DNA from 2 places in the Achromobacter aegrifaciens genome. Region 2 is predicted to be linked to the other one. Evidence: riboswitches for the same ligand, from Rfam matches in the RefSeq annotation. Region 2 holds a riboswitch; the other holds the start of a gene.
The links. Region 2 has a riboswitch for manganese ahead of HV793_RS20100 (sodium:calcium antiporter). Riboswitches for the same ligand answer to the same signal wherever they lie in the genome.

Region 1: it holds a riboswitch for manganese, as region 2 does, so the genes downstream of both, mntP (manganese efflux pump MntP) here and HV793_RS20100 (sodium:calcium antiporter) in region 2, are expected to answer to the same signal.

Annotation. Positions count from the first base shown of each region.
Region 1 covers NZ_CADIKO010000003.1:471,742-480,786, forward strand. The annotation lists gene HV793_RS21225 (TonB-dependent siderophore receptor) at 1-2,013, shown strand, start outside; gene HV793_RS21230 (CopD family copper resistance protein) at 2,141-2,584, shown strand; gene HV793_RS21235 (DUF6389 family protein) at 2,625-3,074, opposite strand; gene HV793_RS21240 (LysR family transcriptional regulator) at 3,169-4,074, opposite strand; gene HV793_RS21245 (sulfatase family protein) at 4,208-5,791, shown strand; gene HV793_RS21250 (Bug family tripartite tricarboxylate transporter substrate binding protein) at 5,843-6,811, shown strand; yybP-ykoY riboswitch at 6,845-7,024, shown strand; gene mntP (manganese efflux pump MntP) at 7,031-7,603, shown strand; gene HV793_RS21260 (LysR substrate-binding domain-containing protein) at 7,647-8,597, opposite strand; gene HV793_RS21265 (D-serine ammonia-lyase) at 8,689-9,045, shown strand, end outside.
Region 2 covers NZ_CADIKO010000003.1:232,940-241,984, forward strand. The annotation lists gene ruvC (crossover junction endodeoxyribonuclease RuvC) at 1-483, opposite strand, end outside; gene purH (bifunctional phosphoribosylaminoimidazolecarboxamide formyltransferase/IMP cyclohydrolase) at 483-2,072, opposite strand; gene HV793_RS20075 (helix-turn-helix domain-containing protein) at 2,174-2,413, opposite strand; gene dusB (tRNA dihydrouridine synthase DusB) at 2,450-3,475, opposite strand; gene HV793_RS20085 (UbiH/UbiF/VisC/COQ6 family ubiquinone biosynthesis hydroxylase) at 3,589-4,758, opposite strand; gene HV793_RS20090 (TM2 domain-containing protein) at 4,838-5,302, shown strand; gene HV793_RS20095 (aminopeptidase P N-terminal domain-containing protein) at 5,326-6,669, opposite strand; yybP-ykoY riboswitch at 6,798-6,986, shown strand; gene HV793_RS20100 (sodium:calcium antiporter) at 7,039-8,043, shown strand; gene HV793_RS20105 (hypothetical protein) at 8,485-8,838, shown strand.

The DNA of each region.
Region 1 (9,045 bases), 240 kb from region 2:
TCCTATACCGTGCCGGCAACCAGCGCCGCCACCCGCATGCCGCTGTCGCTGCGCGAAACCCCGCAATCCATCAGCGTCGTCACGCGGCAGCAGATGGACGACCAGAACCTGAACACGCTGGACGAGGTGATGCGCCAGACTCCCGGCATCGCCGTCGACCGGCTGGATGAGCGCGTGCAATTCACCTCGCGCGGTTTTGCGTTGAACACCATGCTTGACGGCGTGCCCACGCTGTCGTTCAAGACGCCGTCGGCCGAGGCGGGCATGATCAACACCGCCATCTACGACCGGGTGGAAGTCGTGCGCGGCGCCGCAGGCCTGCTCAACGGCGTGGGCGAACCCGGCGGTTCGGTGAACCTGGTGCGCAAGCGCCCCACATCGGAGTTTGCCGGACACGTCACCGGCGGCGTCGGCCGCTGGAACAGCTACAACGCCGAAGCCGATCTGGGCGGCCCGCTGAACAGCGCCGGCACGCTGCGCGGCCGCGTGGTTGCCGCCCGCACCGCGGGCGACAGCTTCATCGACTACAAGAAGCGGTCCGACGATGTCTTCTACGGCATCCTCGAGGCCGACATCCTGCCCAGCACCACGGTCAGCCTCGGCTACGAGCACCAGAAGACCGCCATCGACGGCGCGAACTTCGGCCAGGCGCCGCTGTTCTACAGCGACGGCACGCGCACGAACTTTCCCAGGTCCTTCAATCCCGTGACGCCGTGGAGCCAATGGGACATGTATACGGACCGGATATTCGCGACCTTGGACCACCGCTTCGGCAGCGGCTGGCACGTCAAGATGGACGCCAGCCGCCTGAAAAACGAAAGAAAAGCCGCCTGGGGCTATGTCCTCGCGTATCAGCCTGTCGATCCGTCCGGCGCGTCCACCATCGAATTGCGCGACAACCCCGCAAGCTCCACCAACAAGTCCTTCGACGTCTACGCCGAAGGGCCGTTCCAGGCATTCGGCAGGGAGCACCGGGCCGTCCTGGGGCTGAGCTACAACCGCTACACCAGCGAACTCAACCTGAACTCGGCGAATCCCGCCGGCTGGGACCGTCGGCGCGTGAATCTCTACGAGCTGCGCGACGTGCCGCGGCCCGCCATGCCCTACACGTTCTACAACACCTTCCTGGATGCGAAGGAGACCGCCATCTACGGTTCCGCGCGCCTGAAGGTGGCCGAGCCTGTGTCGCTGATCCTGGGCGCGCGGACCACCTGGTACGAAGAAAACTCATCGGCCTACAACGGTCCCGCCAACACCTGGACCCACAACCCCACCGCAAAGGAAAACGGCGTCTTCACGCCTTATGCCGGCGTGGTCGTGGACCTGAGCAAGGATTATTCGGCCTACGCCAGCTACACCCGGATCTTCATTCCCACCACCTCGCGCGACGCCAGCAACGTGGTGCTGCCTCCTCAAACCGGCCAGAACTATGAAATCGGCCTGAAGGGCGAACACCTGGACGGCAAGCTGAACACAAGCTTCGCGATATTCCGCACCCAAGAGGAAAACGTTGCGGTGGAGGATCCGTCCAGCCCGCCGCTGCCGGACGGGAGCACTCCCTACCGCGCCGTCAAAGGCGCGCGCAGCAAGGGTTTCGAGCTGACCGCATCCGGCGAAGTGGCGCCGGGCCTGCAGCTGATGGGCGGCTACACCTACTTTGCCAAGCGCGACGCCGAAGGCGCATTGCTGTTGCCGAGCACGCCGCAGCGGCTGTTCCGCCTGGCCGCCAGCTACAGGCTGCCGGGCGAATGGAGCAAGCTTACGATCGGCGGCAACGTCAGCTACCAGAGCAGCATCTACTACGACGAAGCCGGCGGGCTAGGGCGCGCCAGCCAGGGCGGCGTCACGCTGTTTGGCCTGATGGCGCGCTATGACTTCAACAGGCATGTGTCCGCGTCCGTCAACGTGGAAAACCTGACCGACAAGTATTACTACAGCGGTCTGGGGGGCTACAACGGCTACAACTACGGCACGCCCAGGAACGTCTGGATGAAGGTGAGCTACAAGTTCTGAGGACCGGGCAAGCCAGGCGGCGGGGGCGCGCGGAGGCTTTCGCGCGAGGCGGGTTTGATGTTTGTCATGTCCGCGGCTTCCGGGTTGATGGGACAATCCTCGTTGATGGCCATTCCCGATCGCAGCCATGAACACCTACCCCTTGCTGCTCATCCTGCACCTGCTTGCCGCCTTCCTGTTCGTCGGCACCGTTACGTTCGAGGTGCTGTTCCTGGAACCCGTGCACAAGCGCCTGCCGCCCGACGTGCGCCGCGCGCTGGGCAGCCAGCTGGCGCCACGCGTGCGGGCCGTGCTGCCGTGGTCGGTCGTCGTGCTGTACCTGGCCGGCCTGGGCCTGGCCTGGCAATACCGCAGCGCGCTCGCCAACCCGTTTGCATCGTCCTTCGGCGTCCTGCTGTCGCTGAAGATCGCGCTTGCCTTGAGCGTGCTGGTCCATGTCGCGACCGCCTTGACGCTCGCTCGCCGCAAGCGCCTGACTGGCGCATTGAGCCGGCGCATGCATATCAGCGTGTTCTGCCACATGGTGCTGATCGTGGTGTTGGCCAAGGCGATGTTCCACGTGGCCTGGTGAGCGCGGAGGCCGCGGCGCCGTAGGAGCCCCTGCCGCAGTGCTATGCCGGCAATGCGAGCGGCTCAAGCGTTCCGTAGCCTTCCTCCCCATATACCAGCGCCGGCAGCGGCGAACGGCCCTGGCCGTTCGTTTCCCAAAGTTCCGCCACCCATTGCATCGCCGTATCGACGATGACGTCCTGGACGTTGAAACCACCTTCGTCCGACGCGAACAGAGGAACCTCGGGCTCGATGCCGTCTTCCGTGTGGCGCACGTCGAACAGGTAGCGGTGGCCTTCGATGGCCTTGTTGAGCACGAACAGGTCCGGGCCTTCCAGGCTGGCCACCACGGAGAATGTGCCTTCGCCGTCCTGGTCGGGGAACACCACGAAGTGGATCTCGCGCGCCTTGGGCGGCAGGGCGGCGATCAGCGCTGTCAGTGTGGCGCGCGCCGCGGCGTCGTGGGCGCGCAGGATGCGCAGCAGTTCGGTTTCGTATTCGGATCGGTTCATGGCATTCCGTTCAGGACTGGTTGGCGCATTTTGTCGCCGACCTCTGGAGAGGCGGCAGGGAGTGCCGTGGATTATCTGCCATTTCCTGTCGCCGTCACCGCGCCAGCCGCAGGCACTCCATGAAGTACGCCGCATGTTCCGAGGCCAGCGCGGCGTCTCGCCACACCATGCCTGTAATCCCGCGGCTGCGCATCGCCAGCGGCAATACCTTGATCATGTGCTGCTTGGCGAAATGCTTTGCCAGCCGCTCGGAGATCGGCAGTACCAGATCCGATCCGTCCAATAGCGCCAGGTTGACCAGCACCGACGACGATTCCACCTGATGCCAGGGCGCGGGCTGGCCGGCCAGCGCCAGTTCGTAATCGATGCGTATCCGCATCGGTGTTGAAGCGCCGGGCGCGATCCAGGGGTATTCCTGCACGTCCTCCCATGTCACCTTGCGCTTGTTCGCCAGCGGATGCGCCGTGCCCACGGCCAGGCAGATGGGCTCGCCGTACAACTCTTCGTAGTGCAGGTTGCGCGGCAGCGAGTGCTGTTCCAGGCGTCCCACCAGCACGTCGAACGTGCCTTCCTGCATCAGCGGCAGCAGGTAGTCCAGCGTGTTCTCGGCCAGGCGCAGCAGCACGCGCGGATAGCGTTCGCGAAAGCGCCGGATGCTGGGCGGCAGCAGCACCGGCGCGATATTGGGCGTAACGCCCACTGCCAGCGTGCCGGTGGCGCCGCGGGCCAGCTGCGCCATGGAGTCCTGGGCGCGGCCCAGCTTGCCCAGGATCTCGCGCGCATGCGTGCGCAGTTCCAGTCCATACAGCGTGGGTTCGATGCCGCGCGCGTGGCGCTCGAACAGCGTCAGGCCGATGTCTGCTTCCAGGTCCTTCAGCCACTTCGACAGCGCCGGCTGTGTGATGTTGAGTTCCGACGCGACCTGGCTCAGGTTGCGGGTTTCGCACAGGCGCACCAGGATGGCCAGGTGGCGCAGGCGGATGCGGTGGGTCCAGTCCATGCGGGCATCCTTGAGACATAAATGCAGAGTTATGGCTCGGTAATATTAATTCATTATCAATTTATGTCTCCTCTACACATAATGGCCTGACAACAGAGCCAAGCCGGCGCAAAGCTGGCGGCGAGGAGACACGATGCAGCCGAATTTCCTGCTATTCATCACGGATCAGCAGCGCGCGGACCATCTGGGCAGCTATGGCAACCCCATGCTGCGCACGCCGGAGCTGGACGCGTTGGCGGGGCAGGGGTGGTCGGCGGACCGCTTCTATGTGGCGTCGCCCATCTGCATGCCCAACCGCGCCACCCTGATGACGGGCCGCATGCCCTCGGTGCATGGCGTGCGCCACAACGGAATTCCGCTGTCGCAGCGCGCCACCACGTTCGTCGACCGCTTGCGCGGCGCGGGCTATTCCACCGCATTGATCGGCAAGTCGCACTTGCAGAACATGACCGGCAAGCCCGCCGTCTGGCCGCCGGCGAGCGACGGCGCGCACGGCGAGGCCTGGACCGTCGAGCCCGGCAACTACGATCAGGAATGGGGCCCGCTGTGGCGCACGGATCCTGGGCATGATCTGCAGACGCCGTTCTACGGCTTCGAGCGCGTGGCGCTGGCGGTGGATCACGGCGACCAGGTCTGGGGCCATTACGAGCGCTGGCTGGCCCGCGAACATCCCGAGGCGCGGCGCCTGTGGGGGCCCGAGCATGCCCTGCCCGCGCCCGGCTATGTGCTGCCAGAGCATCATCAGGCCTGGCGCACCCGCGTGCCGGAAGAATGCTCCACCACCGCCTACATCGGCGACCAGACCATCGCGCAGTTGCGCGACAACGCGGCCAACGGCAAGCCCTTCTTCATCCAGTGCTCGTTTCCCGATCCGCATCATCCTTTCACGCCTCACGGCAAGTACTGGGACATGTACCGCCCGGAAGACGTGACCCTGCCCGAGTCGTTCCACGCCAGCGCCGCGCCGGGCCACCAGCCGCCGCCTCACGTAGCCTGGATGCACCAGCAGCGCAATCAGGGCAAGGCCGTCAAGCACACGCCCGCCATCTTTGCCTGCACCGAGCGCGAGGCGCGCGAGGCCATCGCGCTGAACTACGGCTCCATCAGCCATATCGACGCCACCATCGGCCGCGTCATGCGGGCGCTGCGCGCGACCGGGCTGGACCACAACACCATCGTCATCTTCACCAGCGATCATGGCGACTACTTCGGCGACCACCAACTGCTGCTCAAGGGGCCGATCCATTATCAGAGCCTGATCCGCACGCCCTTCATCTGGCGCGATCCGCAGGCGGCGCCCGTCGCTGCGCGCAGCCAGGCGCTGTGTTCCACCGCCGACATCCCCGCTACCGTGCTGGCGCGCGCGGGCCTGCCTGCCTACAACGGCATGCAGGGCGCATCGTTGCTGCCGCTCATGTCGGGCGAGACCGAGCGCGTGCGCGACGCGGTGCTGATCGAGGAAGAGGGCCAGCGCACCATGTTCGGCTTTCCCGGCCGCACCCGCATGCGTACCTTGCAGACGCCGCGCCACAGGCTCAGCGTCTATGCCGATGCCGCCTGGGGCGAACTCTACGATCTACAAGAAGACCCCCACGAACTGCGCAACCTGTGGGACGACCCCGCCGCCGGCGCGTTGCGCGCAGAACTGCTGCTGGAACTGTCGCGCAGCATGATCCGGCACGCCGAGACCAGCCCGCACCCCACCGCCATCGCCTGATTCCGCCGCCACGGCGCCTGCCTGCGGGTTGGCGCCATCCAGGAGAAAAGCATGATCAAGTCCTTGTTGCTCTGTACGGCGCTGCTCGTGGCCGCAACCTCGGTCGCGGTGGCGTCCGACTATCCGTCGCGTCCCGTGCGCCTCATCGTCAACTTCCCGCCCGCGGGCCCGCTGGACCTGGAAGCCCGCGCCATCGCGCAGCATGCCGGCAAGATCCTGGGCCAGACCATCGTCGTCGAAAACCGCTCTGGCGCGTCCGGCAACATCGGCGCCCAGTCCGTGGCCCAGGCCGCGCCCGACGGCTACACGCTGCTGATGACGCTGGACACGCTCATGACCGTCAACCCATACATTTTCAAAGGCTTGGACAAGGACGTCACCCAGCGGCTGGAACCGCTGAGCCTGGCCGGCTCCTTCGGCCTGGCGCTGGCGGTGCGCCCCGAACTCGGCATCAATACGCTGGACGAATTCCTGCGCTACGCCAAGGCCAATCGCATCACCTATGCCTCAGCCGGCTACGGCAGTCCCGGCAACCTGGCCTTCGAAAAGCTCCGTCTCGCGGCTGGCATGGAAGTCGCGCATGTGCCATATCGCGGCAACGCGCCTGCCGTGAACGCGCTGCTGGGCGATCAGATACAGGCCGCCTTTCTTGCCACGCCCGGCGTCCTGCCGCATGTACGGGCAGGCAAGCTGAAGGCCTTGGCGGTGTCGGGCAAGGAACGCGACGCCGACCTGCCTGAAGTCCCCACGGCGGCGCAGTCGGGCGTGGCTGGCTTGAAAGACTACGACGTGTCGTTCGCCTTCCTGGTCATGGCGCCCAAGGGCACGCCCAAGGAGGTCGCGCAGGTCTGGGAAGACGCGCTGGCCAAGGTCTACGCCATGCCGGAGTTCCAGCAGAGCATGGCCGTGCTGGGCATGCGCGGGCCGTTCGCAGGCAAGGCGCGGGCACAGGCATGGGTGGACAGGGAGGCCAAGGGCTGGAAAGAGGTGATCGCGAAGGCGGGAATACGCGGGGAATAGCGCTGTAACACGCCGGTCAGCAGGCTCTGCTAGACTGGTTTCACTCTTTGGGGAGTAGCCTCCCTGCGGCCAGTACCGCAGGGGCTTGCGTCAACATTCTTGGCTTCCTCGGCCATGGCGCAAGCGGCATCCATGCTTGGCGAGACCACGGATTTTTCGCGCGATGCCGGGCGGCGCGGAGGATCCGTGCCGTTTCCGCCCAGCAGGATCCCCACTCCAATGAATCCCATCGCCATCATCGTTCTCGCGTTCGCCATGTCCACGGACGCGTTCGCCGCGGCCATCAGCAAAGGCGCCGCGCTCTACAAGCCCCGATTTCCGGAGGCCCTGCGCACAGGGCTGATCTTCGGCGTGATCGAAGCCATCACGCCGGTGATAGGTTGGGGACTGGGCTCGGTCGCGGCAAAGTATGTGATCGCCTGGGACCATTGGATCGCGTTCGCGATGCTCTGTATTCTGGGTTTGCTGATGATACGCAACGGCCTCAAGGAAGAGGACGAGGACGCCGCGCCCGTCACCCGGCATTCCTTCTGGCTGCTGGCGGCTACGGGCCTGGCCACCAGCATCGACGCCATGGCGGTCGGCGTGGGCCTGGCGTTCGTGGATGTGAACATCGTGGTGGCGGCCATCGCCATCGGCTTGGCCACGACGCTGATGGTGACGATAGGCGTGATGCTCGGACGCGTGCTGGGCAGCGTCGCCGGGAAGCGGGCCGAGATCCTGGGTGGAGTCGCGCTGATCGGTATAGGCGCGGCAATACTTTATGAGCATCTGAGCGCAGCAGCGGCTTGACGCCGCATGGGAAGGCGGCGCTCGTCGGCTCCGCGGATGATGCTTATCCGCGAGTACCCCCGATCAAGGCCGAACGCGCGCTGTCGAAGTTGCGGCACTCGGATTTCAACCACTCGGAAAAGATCCGGGTGCGCCGCTCTTCAGGCCGGCGCGACAGCAGCACATAGCGCGCCGGCGCGGGCACGTGCTTGCCGAACACGTCTACCAACCGTCCGCTGCGCAGTTCGTCGTAGACCATCGCGCTGCGCCCGATAGCCACGCCCTGGTGATTCAGCGCGGCGCCAATGGCCAGGCTGGCCAGATTGAACTGCGGCCCGTCCAGGTGGCGGATCCACCCCGGCCGATGCGCTTGCATCCAGGTGCGCCACTCGATGAACTCCGCGGCGCCGACCCAAGGAGAGGCGTCGTGCAGGAACTCGACGCCGTCGAGCGATTTGCCGGTGCGAAACGCGGGGTGCGCGGCCAGGTATTCGGGCGTTGCGACCACGAGCAGATACTCGTCCAGCAAGGCGTCCGCCTGTAAATGGCTGTAGTGCGCCGGGTCATAGCGGATGGCGAGGTCTATGTCTTCTTCCTCCATCAGCTTGCGGTCCAGCAGTTGGAACTCCGCCTTCAACCGGACTGATACCTCCGGCTGTAGGCGATGGAATTCCGTCAGGCGCGGCATCAGCCATTGCAGCGCGAACGACGGCAGGCAATTGACCTGCAGCGCGGACGCCGGCAAGCCCAGCCGCTCGATTTCCTGCTGAATGTCGCCAAGCGCACGGCTGACCGTCGTGTACAGCGATTCGCCCTTGGGCGTGAACTTCAGGCCGCGTTGCTGGCGGACAAACAACAGGTAGCCCAGGCGGTCTTCCAACTGCCGGATCTGCTGGCTCACCGCGCTTTGCGTGAGGTTCATGGCCGACGCCGCCCTGGTGAAGCTGAGATGGCGGCCGGCCATGTCAAAACACCGCAGGGTTCCCAGGAGTGTCGAGTCGAAATGGGCAGACATAAGTCAAACTAATGGCTGAATTAGAAATGATCGCTATTCTTGCATGCCTTCGGAATCTACGATTTGCGCCGAACCATCAACCCGCAAGTCCATGATGACCGCCAATTTCGATCCTCAGCTATTAGAAAATCTTCAATCAAGAACGCCTTTGCTATGGCTCAACCCGGCTAGGGGAGGGCTCTTGCCCGGCTCCGCGCCGTCCCTGGCCCTGATCGATGAGGCCGAAAACCGCCTGGCGCGTTGCGCGCCGCTGCTGGCCGCGCTGTTTCCCGAGCTTGCCGCTGCGGGCGGGCATATCGAGTCCCGGCTGATGCCCGCCAAAGCCTTGCAGCAGGCGCTGGGCGCCGGGGATGTGTCGGGCAGCTGGTATCTCAAGCGCGATGATGAACTGCCAGTCGCCGGGTCCATCAAGGCGCGCGGCGGCTTTCACGAAGTGCTGGCCATTGCC
Region 2 (9,045 bases):
TTCGAGCTTGTCCTGCAGCGGGCCGGCATGGGCATGGCAGATGGCACAGGCCAGCGCGTCTGCCGAGTCGGGCGCGGGCGCGCCGTCCAGCGACAGCAGGTGCTGCACCATCATCTGCACCTGCTCCTTGGCGGCGCGGCCGGTGCCGACCACGGCTTTCTTGATCTGCAGCGCGGTGTACTCGTGCACGGGCAGCGAACTGTCGGCCAGCGCGCACAGCGCGGCGCCGCGCGCCTGGCCCAGCAGCAGGGTGGAAGCGGGGTTGGTGTTCAGGAAGATGATTTCCAGCGCGGCCACGTCGGGTTGCGTGTCGCGAGCCACCTGGCGCAGATTGTCCAGGATGACCTTGAGGCGTTCGGACAGCGCCAGCGCCGGCGGGACCACGATGGTCCCGCTGGCCACATAGCGCAGCCGCGGGCCGTCGGCATCGATCACACCGAAGCCGGTGCGGCGCAGGCCGGGATCGATGCCGAGGACGCGCATCAGTGGCGGAAGTGGCGGGTGCCGGTCAGCACCATGGCGATGCCGTGCTCGTCGGCTGCGGCAATCACTTCGTCGTCGCGCACGCTGCCGCCCGGCTGGATCACGCAGGTTGCGCCCGCGGCCACCACCACGTCCAGGCCGTCGCGGAACGGGAAGAAGGCGTCCGACGCCACGGCCGAGCCCTTCAGGGTCAGGCCGGCGTTTTCCGCCTTGATCGAGGCGATGCGGGCCGAGTCGATGCGGCTCATCTGGCCGGCGCCCACGCCCAGGGTCATGCCGCCGCCCACGAACACGATGGCGTTGGACTTGACGTACTTGGCGACCTTCCAGGCGAATGCCAGGTCGTTCATTTCGGCTTCGGTGGGCTGGCGCTTGCTGACCACCTTGAGCGCGTCGCGCGGCACGTTGTAGGCGTCCGGGCTCTGCACCAGCCAGCCGCCGCCCACGCGCTTGATGTCGAAGGCGTTCTGGCCCGTGCCCATCGGCACTTCCAGCACGCGCACGTTCTTCTTGGCGGCCAGGATGGCCAGCGCGGCGCCGTCATAGGCGGGAGCCAGCAGCACTTCCAGGAACTGCGCGCTCACGGCTTCGGCCGTGGCGGCGTCGACCGGGCGGTTGAAGGCGATGATGCCGCCGAAGGCCGAGGTCGGGTCGGTCTTGAAGGCTTGCTGGTAGGCGCCCAGCGTGTCGGCCGCGACGGCCACGCCGCAGGGGTTGGCGTGCTTGACGATGACGCAGGCGGGCGCTTCGAAGCTGCGTGCGCATTCCCAGGCGGCGTCCGCGTCCGCAATGTTGTTGTAGGACAGTTCCTTGCCCTGCAGCTGGCGGTAGTTGCCCAGCAGGCCAGCCGGACGCTGCGCGTCCACGTAGAAGGCGGCGGTCTGGTGCGGGTTCTCGCCATAACGCAGGGCCTGTTCCTGCTTGACCTGCAGGGTCAGGGTGCCGGGCCATTCGTTGCGGGCCGGCACGGCTTCCTGCTTGGGCTCGGCTTCGGCCAGGCTGGTCAGGTAGGCGGCGATGGCGCCGTCGTAGGCGGCGGTGTGGGCGTAGACCTTGGAGGCCAGCGCCAGGCGCAGGCCATAGGAGGTGTTGCCGCCCTTGTCCATTTCGGCCAGCACGCGCGAATAGTCGACGGGGTCGATCACCACCGTCACGCCGCCGGCTTCGGTGCCGTGGTTCTTGGCCGCCGCGCGCAGCATGGCCGGGCCGCCGATGTCGATGTTCTCGACGGCGTCGGCGAAGGTGCAGTCCGGCTTGGCAACGGTTTCGCGGAACGGGTACAGGTTGACCACCAGCATGTCGATGCGGTCGATGCCCGCCGCCTTGATGGTGTCCATGTGCTCGGCGCTGTCGCGGCGCGCCAGCAGGCCGCCGTGGATTTTCGGGTGCAGCGTCTTGACGCGGCCATCGAGAATTTCGGGCGAACCCGTGTGGGCCGCCACTTCGGTGACGGTCAGGCCGGAGTCGGCCAGCAGCTTGGCGGTGCCGCCGGTGGACAGCAGGCGCACGCCGCGCGCAGCCAGGGCGCGGGCAAATTCAACGATGCCGGTCTTGTCGGACACCGAAAGCAGGGCGGTTTCGATTTTCATGGTGAGGGACGGAGTGGGGCGGGAGCGCCTTTCTCGTTCAGGTCGGATGGGAAATCTGGGGGAGCGGGCGGCGCGATGCGCCTGCCGCCCGCGCGCGAAAGCTATACCTGGATATTGTGCGCCAGCAACTTCTTGCGCAGGGTGTTGCGGGTGATGCCCAGCATTTCGGATGCCCGCGACTGGTTGCCGCCCGACCTTTCCAACGCCACTTCAAGCACCGGGCGCTCCACGCAGCGCATCACCATGTCCCACATGTCGTGGGGTTCGGATTCGCCCAAGTCTTCGAAATAGCGCTCCAGGCTGGCGCGCACGCATTCTTCCAGGACATCTTTCTTGCTCATTTGAGTACAGATATTTTTATGTTGGTGTTGAGGCGGTTATGCCGCCAGCAGGGCTTCTGCGACCGGCGCCGGATGGGATCCGCCGTCGCGCGAGATGAGGTCGAACCAGTCCGACACGGCCCGCCACTGGTCGCGGGTGTTGTCGATCAGATTCATGCGGGCGCAGAACGAATCCGCCCCCGGCAGGCCGTCCAGATACCAGCCTATGTGCTTGCGCGCCGTGCGTACGCCGGTGTGCTCGCCGTAAAACCGGTAATGGTCGTCGAGATGTTCGAGCAGCAGCTCGCGCATTTCCCCATAGGAGGGAGGGGCCAGTGTTTCGCCCGTGCGCAGGTAGTGGTCGATTTCGCGGAAAATCCAGGGACGGCCTTGGGCCGCCCGGCCGATCATGACCGCGTCGGCGCCAGTGTAATCCAGGACGTGCCGGGCTTTTTCGGGCGTAGTGATATCTCCGTTGGCGACAACGGGGATTTTCAGCTCGGCCTTGACGGCGCGGATAGTGTCATATTCCGCCTCGCCCGTATAGAGGTCGGCGCGGGTGCGGCCATGCAGGGTCAGGGCGGCGATGCCGGCGTTTTCGGCCATTTTCGCCACCCGCAGGGCATTGCGGCTTTCGCGGTCCCAGCCCGTGCGGGTCTTCAGGGTCACCGGCACGTCCAGCGGCGCGCAGGCGGATACCACCGCGTCCAGGATGCGGGCGATCTGGTCTTCATGGCGCAAGAGCGCCGACCCGGAGGCCACGTTGCAGACCTTCTTGACCGGGCAGCCCATGTTGATGTCGATGATCCGGGCGCCCTTGCTGGCGTTGAACACCGCCGCCTCCGCCATCATGGCAGGGTCGGCGCCGGCGATCTGCACCGAAATGGGGGCGATCTCGCCGTCATGGTTCAGGCGGCGGGAGGTTTTGACGCTATCCCACAGCTTGGGGTTGCTCGCGGCCATTTCCGAGACGGCATAGCCCGCCCCCAGCTTCTTGCAAAGCTGGCGGAAAGGACGGTCCGTCACGCCCGCCATGGGCGCGACCAGCACGTTGTTGGGAAGGGTCCATTGACCTATGCGCATGCTCACATTTTAACCGGCTCGTTCGCGCCCTCTTTGTCACCTGGAGAACAATTCGTAACAAAGGAAGGCGAAAGCAGACAACCGCCCCATTATCGGGGGCGGATAGGAAGAGTTCAGGCGCGGAAACCTTGCAGCAGATGCTGCGCCAGCGGCGCGCGCAGCGGAGAGGCCAGATCCATCCCCAATAAGGCCAGACCACAGGCGTGCTCCACCGGCGCCAGGCCGGTCGAGAAGATGCGGGGCATCAGATCGGTCAGGCCGGCGGTGATGAAGCGGTCCACGTGGCGCGCTCCGGCGAATTCCGCCAGGGCGGAGCCGGGATTGACCTCCGGGTGAGCCAGCCAGCCGGCCAGCGTCTGGGCCAGGCGGGCTGCGTCGCGCAGGCCCAGGTTCAGGCCCTGGCCTGCGACCGGATGCAGGGTTTGCGCGGCATTGCCGATGGCCGCCAGGCGGCCGTGCACCTGGGCGCGGCGGGCGCTGAGCGCCAGCGGAAAGACATGCCGGGGCGCCTGGCTGGAAAGCCGTCCCAGGCGGTCGCCGAAGGCGACGGACAGCGCCCGCGAAAACGCGGCATTATCCAGCGCCGCCAGTTCGGCCGCGCGCTCGGGCGCGCTGCACCAGACCACCGAATAGGCGTCCGGGGTCTGCGGATGCGGCAGCAGCGCCAGCGGGCCCTCGGCGGTGAAGCGCTCCCAGGCCCAGCCGCGGCGGGGCAGGGTGGCGTGCGCCGTGGTCAGCACCGCGTGCTGGTCGTAGTCGCGGCGCACGTCGACCGCGCCCGCGCCGTCGGATTGCACCGCCACCCGGCACAGCAGCGTCGTGTCGCCTTGTTCGATGCGCACGCCGTCCGCGTCCTGCATGCCGATCCGGGCGGGCGGGCCCGGCAGCACGGTGACGCCGCAGGCGGCCACGCATTCGTCCAGCTTGGCATGCAGGCCGGAATAGGCGACCACGCTGCCCAGCTGCGGCACGCCGAAATCGGTGTTCTGGATCAGCGTCCGGCCCAGCCGGCCGCGTTGCGACACATGGATGTTGCGGATGTCGGCCGAGCGTTCGGGCCAGGCATGCAGCGACTCCAGCAGCACCCGGCTGCCGTGGTTCATGGCCAGCACGCGGGGATCCGTGGCGGGCGCCGCCGCCGACGGCGCGACCGGGGCGGGCGCGCTGGCGGCAAGCAGCGCGATGCGCGCGGGGTCGGGCGCCACGCGCGCCAGCATCAGGGCCAGCACGCGGCCCACCGGGCCCGCGCCTAGAATCGCTATGTCGAAGGCGGATGAAGTCATGCCCGGATTTTAACCGTCCACTACAATCCGCAGCAGCCGGCGCGTCTTGGCGCCGTGGTCCTCTTTCCGGTCGATCGACATGACGCAGCTACAGGCCTCATCCCCGTTGTCCGCAGCTTCCGCCCGCCGCCCGCGCGGCAAGGTCGCGGTCGGGCTGCTGGCCTGCCTGTTCGGGGCGGTGGGGGCGCATTGGTGGTATCTGGGGCGCCGCCACGCCTGGCTGGTGACCGCGTACACGCTGATCAGCCTGTTCTGTGCCGTCAGCTTCTACCCTGTCTGGTACGACAACCCCGCCTTCTTCCTGGTGTTCATACCCATGGTCGACGGGTTCATCGAGAGCGCGGTGTTCTCGTTGATGCCGGACGAGAAATTCGACCGCCTCTACAACGACGGATTGGGCCGGCCGACCCAGACCGGCTGGGGGCCGGTGCTGGTTGCGATCCTGGCCTGCCTGGTCGGCGCCATCGTGTCCATGTTCGCCATCGCCATGGTGGTGGTCTACACCTGGATCGCCATGGGCTGGCTCGACGGCTACGTCTTTTAGCGCGGCTCTGGCGCGCCGCCAGCCTACTCGCGCATCAGCGCTTCGATCTCGCCGGCCTGCACCGGCACGCCGCGGGTGATGAGTTCACAGCCTTCGTCCGTGACCAGCGCGTCGTCTTCGGTGCGGATGCCGATGTTCCAGTAGGCCTCGGGCACGTCGTCAGCGGGCCGCACGTAGATGCCGGGCTCGATCGTCAGCATCATTCCCGGTTCCAGCTTGCGCCAGGGGCGTTCGGCGCCGTGGGCCGGGCCGGGCTGGCGGTAGTCGCCCACGTCGTGCACGTCCAAGCCCAGCCAGTGGCCGGTGCGGTGCATGTAGAAGCGGCTGTAGTCGCCGGATTCCAGCACCCCGTCCAGCGAGCCTTTCAAGAGTTTCAGGTCCAGCATGCCCTGCGCCAGCACGCGCAGGGCGGCCTGATGGCCGTCGTTGAAGCTGCGGCCGGGCGCCGTGGCCTGGGCGGCGGCATCCTGCGCGGCCACCGTCAGGTCGTACAGCGCGCGCTGCGGACCGCTGTAGCGGCCGTTCACCGGGAATGTCCGGGTGATGTCGCTGGCGTAGCTGTCGACCTCGCAGCCTGCGTCGATCAGCACCAGGTCGCCGTCGCGCAACACGGCTTCGCCGGCCGGGTAGTGCAGCACGCAGGCATTGGCGCCGGTGGCCACGATGCTGTTGTAGGCCACCGATTGCGCGCCGTGGCGGCGGAACTCGTACAGCAGTTCGGCCTCGATCTCGTATTCCCGCATGCCGGCGCGGGCGACGCGCATGGCGCGCACGTGGGCGCCGGCGGAGATCTTGGCCGCGCGCCGCATGGCCGCGATTTCCGTGGCGTCCTTGATCAGCCGCATCTCGGCCAGCAGCGGCCGGATGTCCTGTTGGCGCGAGGGCGGCGCATGGCCGCCGCGGCCAGCCTCGCGCGCCGCGGCCAGCCAGCGGTGCAGGCGCCCGTCGCTGCGCTTGTCGCCCGCCAGTGGAGCGTACAAGGTGGCATGGTCCTGCAGCAGCGCAGGCATCAGTTCGTCCAGCGCATCGAGCGGATGGGCGTCGTCGAAGCCGAAATGCGCGGCAGCCGCCTCGGGGCCGAAGCGCTTGCCCTCCCATATTTCATGTTCGATGTGGCGGGGGCGGCAGAAGAGCAGGGCGCGGTCGGTCGCACCGGCGGTCAGCACCAGCCAGGCGCCGGGTTCGGTGAAGCCGGTCAGGTAGAAGAAGTCGCTGTCGTGCCGGTATGGATATTCCGCGTCGCGGTTGCGCGTGGCTTCCGGGGCGGTCGCCAGTATGGCGATGCCGCCGCCCTCCGCGCGCATCTGCGCCATCAGGCGTTGGCGCCGCGCGGCGTAAGGGGCGATGTCGTCGGGAGGCAGGCTCATGGCGGACTGGGGCGCGAACCCCGGCAGGGTGAGGATGCCGTTTACTTTACCTGCCATCCCCTGCTTGCGACAGCCCGCAAGGGGCGCACTGAATTCGCTGGACCGCGCAGGCCAAGCTGCTACAATCGCCGCTCTGTCATTGGGGAGTAGCCATCCTTTGTCCCCACAAAGGAGCTAGCGTCAACAGACTTGGTGGTTCAGCGCCGCGCAGCAGCCGCTAGAACTCCATGGCGCTAGTAGCGGTATCCATGCACGGCGGCACCCGCCGCATGGATCAGCCAGGCGAGACCTTTGGCCGCGTTGCGTTCACCCCAGCCGGGCGAGCCGCGACGTCGCGCCAATTGGTTTCTGCTCGTCCGGCTCGCCCATATGTTTCTCACCCTGTTCCTGTTTTTCCTGTCAGCGGCAGTGATCTACTTCGCCTGCGAGTTCTTCGTGAACGGCGTCGAATGGGTCGGCCATCGCTTCCAGCTTGGCGCCACCGCCACCGGCACCGTGCTGGCCGCGTTCGGTACGGCCTTGCCGGAAAGTGCCGTGACCTTCATGGCTGTCGTGTTTGGCGAGACCCCCGAGCAAAAAGACATAGGCGTCGGTGCCGCCATGGGCGGCCCGCTGGTGCTGGCGACGCTGGCGTATGCGGTGGTTGGCCTGGCTCTGTGGCGCTCGCGCCGCGGGCGGGCCACGCAGGCGGACTGTATCAACGCGGACCAGCGCAGGCTGGCCCGCGACCAGGCCTGGTTCATGGGCATCTTCATCTTCAAGGTGGGCCTGGGCCTGCTGGCCTTTGCCTGGAAGCCCTGGTTGGGCATCCTGTTCCTGGCCACCTACGGCCTTTACGTCAAGCGCGAGCTCAGCAACGACGAGGAGAGCCTGGACAGCGAGGACCTCGAACCGCTGAAGCTGCGCCCGCGCGACGAGGATCCGAGCATGTTCTGGGCAGTCACGCAGACGGTGCTGGCCCTGGTCGTGATCGCCGGGGCATCGCATGTGTTCGTGAACCAGATCGAGTTGCTGGGCGTGGCGATGGGCGCATCGCCTCATGTGGCCGCGCTGTTGCTGGCGCCGGTGGCGACCGAGCTGCCGGAAATCATGAACGCGCTGATCTGGGTGCGCCAGGGCAAGGAACGGCTGGCGCTGGCCAATATTTCGGGCGCCATGATGATTCAGGCGACCATCCCAAGCGCGCTGGGTATCTTCATGACGCCCTGGCTGCTGGACGGTCCCCTGCTCGCGGCAGGCCTGTTCACGATGCTGTCGATCGGCCTGCTGTGGCTCCGTTTCCGCCGCTCGGCCATGAGCGTGCCGGCGTTGTCGGCCGTGGGGGGCCTGTATGCCGTGTTCGCAGCCTATCTGGGCTGGCATTTCTACGTCTGACGGCGTTTAGTGCGCGGGGCTTGGGGCCCCGCGTTTTTTTCCGCATTCAGGCTCGATTTAGCGCCAAAAGCCTTGTCCATAAGTGGAAACCCGCGTAAAATCTTGCCCGTTATCCATCCCAGGAGCAGTCTTCGTGAATACCGATTCCGGCGAAAGTTGTCGATCTTGCATCGACGTCGCTGTTTAACAGGTCCACGCAGAACTCCGTCTGCCGCAGCCTGTTGAACAGGTTGCGGTTGTATCCCAAGCTCCAGGCGCAAGCCCGGGCAATCGCGCAAGCCAGCGGCTTGCCGGGAAACTCCCCAACATAAACCGCCAGAACCGCCGCTTCAGCCGCAGCGTCAGCGTTCGCGCACGTTTTTCTCGTGCCTGTCCGCCACGCGCAGCGCGCATGCGCGCGTATTCGCGATCACGCTCCCCATTCTTGCAATGGAGGTCGTTATGCGTTTCTTCGACTTGTTCCTACGCCGCGCCGGCGTGGACCGCGCCACCGCCCTGGGCCGCCGCCGCGGCACTTCGCGCCTGACGGTCATCTGTCCGCGCGACGAACTGGGCGCCTTGCGCAAGCAGATCTGCCTGGACTTCAGCGCCGCCGGCCTGGACGTCTCGCAAGTGCAGATCGACCAGGGCCGGGATCCTGGCATGGCATCCGCCTGCATCACCGTCAATTGCCCCCCGGAGCTGCGGGGCGAACTGATGTCGCAGGCGCGCCGCCTGAGCGCCAATCCCGCCGTGCGCCACGTGCATTTCGGCACCCAGACCACGACGCCGGCCGCGCAGGCCGCGCTGGCCTGAAGCCATCCTTTCTTCCACAGGAGAGATCATGCCCAGTGCCTTAGACCCCGAGCCTCGATTGCGCCCAGTGCGCGGCGCCGGCATGCCTGTCTGACCTGTCTCCTCGCTGCGAGCCGACAGGCAGGATAGTCATCCTGGCCCGTACGGAGTCCGCAGCCAAGAATCACCGGCCTGGCCCACGTCGCGTGCGCCTCTGCCGCCGGCGCC